Regions from separate parts of the Bradyrhizobium sp. JR4.1 genome, predicted to be linked through region 1. Evidence: predicted binding sites of a transcription regulator. Region 1 holds the regulator's gene; the other holds the start of a gene.

Region 1 (2,201 bases):
GAACGGCATCGAGCGCGCGCTGGAGGTTGTCGGCGATGTCGAGCACGTCGCGGGCAAAGCCCGTGACGCCGTAGAGCTTGGAGTCAGCGACCTCCTTGGCGGTGCGCTTGCGCAGATTCTCCATCTCGGCCAGCGTCCGCAGCATGCGGTCGCGCGCCTCGGCGGCTTCCTTCTGCAGGAGCTCGACCGAGCCCGGCTCGGGATCGTCGGGCATGATGTAGGGTTTTGACACCACGGGCTCGCCGGCCGCAGCACTCGTGTCTTCGGGTTGCCGGTCTCGATCGGTCATCGGCTCTCTTTTCGCATTCGTCTCAGGGGGTTTCTGGCCCGCATATCGTGCTTCGGACGCCGAAAATCAAGCGCCCGTGATCGGGAGAGACGCAGGTCAGCCCCCCAGGAGCCGGCTGACGATGCGGGCAGCATAGTCCACGGTCGGGATCACACGGGCATAATTCAGCCGCGTCGGCCCGATCACGCCCAAAACGCCGACGATATGGCCGGCGGCATCCCGATAGGGCGAGATGATGGTGGACGAGCCCGACAGCGAGAACAGCTTGTTCTCACTGCCGATAAAGATCCGCACGCCTTCCGCAGTCTCGGCCCGCCCGAGCAGGTCGATGACCCCGCGCTTGGTCTCGAGATCGTCGAACAGCAGGCGAACGCGCTCGAGATCCTCCAGCGCATGCAAATCCTCGAGCAGATTGGCGTGGCCGCGGACGATGAGCTGGCGGTCCTCGTTCTCGCCGCCGGACCAGCTGGCGATGCCGGCCGAGATCACCTTGTGCGTCAGCTGATCGAGCTCGGTGCGCGCCTCTCCGAGCGCGGTTTCGAGCTCCAGCCGGGCCTCGGCCAGGGTCCGGCCCCGGATACGGGCATTGAGGAAGTTCCCGGCTTCGGTCAACGCCGAGGATGGAACCCCCGGTGGCAGCGTCAACACGCGGTTTTCGACCTGCCCGTCCTCGCCGACCAGGATCACCAATGCCTTTTCCGGTTCCAAGCGGACGAATTCGATATGTTTCAGCCGCGCATTGGATTTCGGCGTCAGCACGACGGCGGCTGCGCGGGTCAGGCCGGAGAGCCGCGTCAATGCCTCTTCGAGCGCAGCCTCCACCGATTGCGCGTGGCCGACGGAGGTCAACTGGCTCTGAATCGCCTGCCGTTCGCTGTCATTGAGATCGCCGACCTGCATCAGGGCATCGACGAAGAACCGCAGGCCGAGTTCCGTCGGCAACCGGCCGGCGGAGGTGTGCGGGGCGTAGATCAAGCCGAGCTGTTCCAGGTCGGCCATGACGTTGCGGACCGACGCGGGCGACAGCGGCATGGCGATCAGGCGCGAAATATTGCGTGAGCCCACCGGCTCCCCGGTCGCGAGATAGCTTTCGACGATTTGACGAAAGATGTCGCGAGAACGCTCGTTGAGCTGGGCGAGGCCCGCGCGCGGCGCGATCAGATGGATCGGATCGTGATGGGCCACAGACCGTAACTCCTCTCAGATACAGCTAATTTGTCTATCCCTGGGGCTTCTGACAAGCGTGGCGTTCGCGGATTGAAAATCCGGGGTGAATAAGGCCTCGATCTTCCCCCTTGCCGCCCACCCTCACCCAACCTACAAGCACCGCCAACAGCCCTTTTTCGAGAGTTTTGGAGGATTTCCCATGCGGCCAAGCCGCCGTGCGCCCGACGAATTGCGCCCCGTGACGCTGGAGCGCGGCGTGGTCAAATATGCGGAAGGCTCGTGCCTGGTGAAATTCGGCGACACCCACGTGCTGGTCACCGCCACGCTGGAAGACCGCCTGCCGCCATGGCTCAAGGGCCAGGGCCGCGGCTGGGTCACCGCCGAATACGGCATGCTGCCGCGCGCGACCTCGGAACGCACCCGCCGCGAGGCCTCCGCCGGAAAGCAGAGCGGCCGCACCGTCGAAATTCAGCGCCTGATCGGCCGCTCGCTTCGCACCATCATCAATCTCGAAGCACTCGGTGAGCGCCAGATCACGGTCGATTGCGACGTCCTCCAGGCCGACGGCGGCACCCGCACGGCCTCGATCACCGGTGCCTGGGTCGCGCTCGCCGATTGCGTCAGCTGGATGAAGGCGCGCAACATGGTCAAGGCCAACGTGTTGCGCGACAACGTCGCCGCGATCTCCTGCGGCATCTACAAGGGCACGCCCGTGCTCGACCTCGACTATGCCGAGGACTCCGAA
Region 2 (2,201 bases), on a different contig from region 1:
ACCTTCTGCATCGCCTGCGCGATCATCTTGCCGATGGCAGCATCGCCGTTGGCCGAGATGGTGCCGACCTGGGCGACCTCGGAAGAGGCGGCGACCGGCTTGGCGCGCTTCTCGATGTCCTTGACGACGGCTGCGACCGCGATGTCGATGCCGCGCTTGAGGTCCATCGGGTTCATGCCGGCGGCAACCGACTTGGCGCCTTCGCGCACGATGGACTGGGCCAGCACGGTCGCGGTGGTGGTGCCGTCGCCGGCGAGGTCGTTGGTCTTGGAGGCGACCTCACGCACCATCTGGGCGCCCATGTTCTCGAACTTGTCCTCGAGCTCGATCTCCTTGGCGACGGTGACGCCGTCCTTGGTGATGCGGGGCGCGCCGAACGACTTCTCGATGAGCACGTTGCGGCCTTTCGGGCCGAGCGTCACCTTGACGGCGTTGGCGAGAATGTCGACGCCGCGCAGCATGCGATCGCGCGCGTCTCCGGAAAACTTGACGTCTTTGGCAGCCATGGTCTGCAATTCCTCTTCTTTTTTCGTGATGTGTCTTGTTTGTTGGGCCGCCTCATTCCGGGGTCCGCGATCGAACCCGGCGGAATGATGCATGCCCGGATCGAGTGACCCGGGCATGCATTCAGCGGCCGTTCAGGCGTCTGGCCTTAGGCCATCACGCCCATGATGTCCGACTCCTTCATGATCAGGAGCTCATCGTTGTCGATCTTGACCTCGGTGCCCGACCACTTGCCAAACAGCACACGGTCGCCGACCTTGAGGTCGATCGGGATCAGCTTGCCGGCCTCGTCGCGGCCACCGGGGCCGACGGCGACGACTTCGCCCTGGGACGGCTTTTCCTTGGCCGTGTCCGGAATGATGATGCCGCCCTTGGTCTTTGACTCGGCGTCGATACGTTTGACCACGACACGGTCATGCAGCGGACGAAATTTGGATTTAGTCATGACGTTTCCCTTTGGAGGCTCGCTTCGGAAGGAGTGAAAGTGGGCGGGCGGCGCTTCCGTCTACCCTTCCCGAGGATCGATCGGCGCGCGTTAGCAATCCATCTTTCAGAGTGCTAATGGTGCGTCCGGGAATATGGCTTGGCCGCGATCCTGTCAAGCAAAGGTGGTTAAGCGATTGGTGAGACGGATATAGGATGGTGAGATTGGAAACTTGTTCGGGGCGCCGGCGTATTAAAGGACGTCATTGCTCCGGCAGCGGTTTTGCGCTTGGCTGCGGAAGGGGTGCGGCCATGGTTTTGTCCGGGGGAATGCCATGATCAGTTCAGCTCACGCGCGCACGGTCGCCAATCTGGCGGCGGCTTCTTGCCTGGCGCTGCTGCTTGGCGCCTGCGGCGGCGGCATGAGCCTGCCGTCCTTTTCTTCGTCCTCACCGCCCCCCGAGGCCGAGCCCGGCACCGGTCCGGAAATGCCCGCGTCGATCCGCGCCGACGAGATCGTTGGGCGCTGGGGCCTCGCCTCGTTCCAGAACCCGGCCGACCGCGCCCGCACCGAGGCTGCCGCCCGGGCCCAATGCAAAAATCCTTACGTGATCACCGCCGGCTCCTCCGGCGGCGTGATCATGCATCTGGCGGACCAGGCAACACCGCAGGAGCTGCGGCTGAAGGGGTCGCCCAGCGGCAAGAATTATATCGGGCCGGCGGGTCCGACGCCCGGCGAGCAGGACCGCGAGATCGTCTCCTTCGACGGTCGCGTCCTCATCACCCGCTTCATCGACAAGGACGCCGCCACCCGCTACGGCAACATGGTCTACGTCCGCTGCGCGCCGAGGGCGTGATCGCGGCGCCGGCCTAGCCACTCGTCATTGCGAGAAGCGAAGCGACGAAGCAGTCCAGGCTGTCTCCGCGGACACAATCTGGATTGCTTCGCTTCGCTCGCAATGACGTCCAAAACAAAAAAACGCCGGCTCTCGCCGGCGTTTTGTTTTCCGTAGCGTCGCGTCCACTCAGTCGAACAGCGCGTCGATGTCGTCCTGCGAGGCGTGGCCGACGTCGCCGGCGAGCTTCGGGCCGTTGAGAAGCTTGTCGTCGTCGCTGCGGGTGTCGACCTGCGGCACGACGTGGGACTTGATCGCGTCGACACCGCCCCAGATTTCCATCATGGAATTGATGTGCTGCTCGATGAACTTCATCGTGCTCATGACCTTGCTGATGCGCTGGCCGGTCAGGTCCTGGAAGTTGCAGGCTTCGAAGAT

The links. Region 1 encodes HrcA, which represses chaperone genes, less so after heat shock. Its sites were predicted from a motif close to GTTAGCACTCNCNNNNNGNGAGTGCTAAC; they were not measured.
Region 2: a site for HrcA is predicted at 1,039-1,067, ahead of ABIB90_RS26090 (co-chaperone GroES). Genes of this name have one in related genera too.

What each region holds. Positions count from the first base shown of each region.
Region 1 covers NZ_JBEPRY010000001.1:953,838-956,038, reverse strand. Annotated here, with positions in the region: gene grpE (nucleotide exchange factor GrpE) at 1-289, opposite strand, end outside; gene hrcA (heat-inducible transcriptional repressor HrcA) at 386-1,474, opposite strand; gene rph (ribonuclease PH) at 1,656-2,201, shown strand, end outside.
Region 2 covers NZ_JBEPRY010000015.1:67,263-69,463, reverse strand. Annotated here, with positions in the region: gene groL (chaperonin GroEL) at 1-506, opposite strand, end outside; gene ABIB90_RS26090 (co-chaperone GroES) at 653-949, opposite strand; gene ABIB90_RS26085 (hypothetical protein) at 1,263-1,784, shown strand; gene ABIB90_RS26080 (protein phosphatase CheZ) at 1,953-2,201, opposite strand, start outside.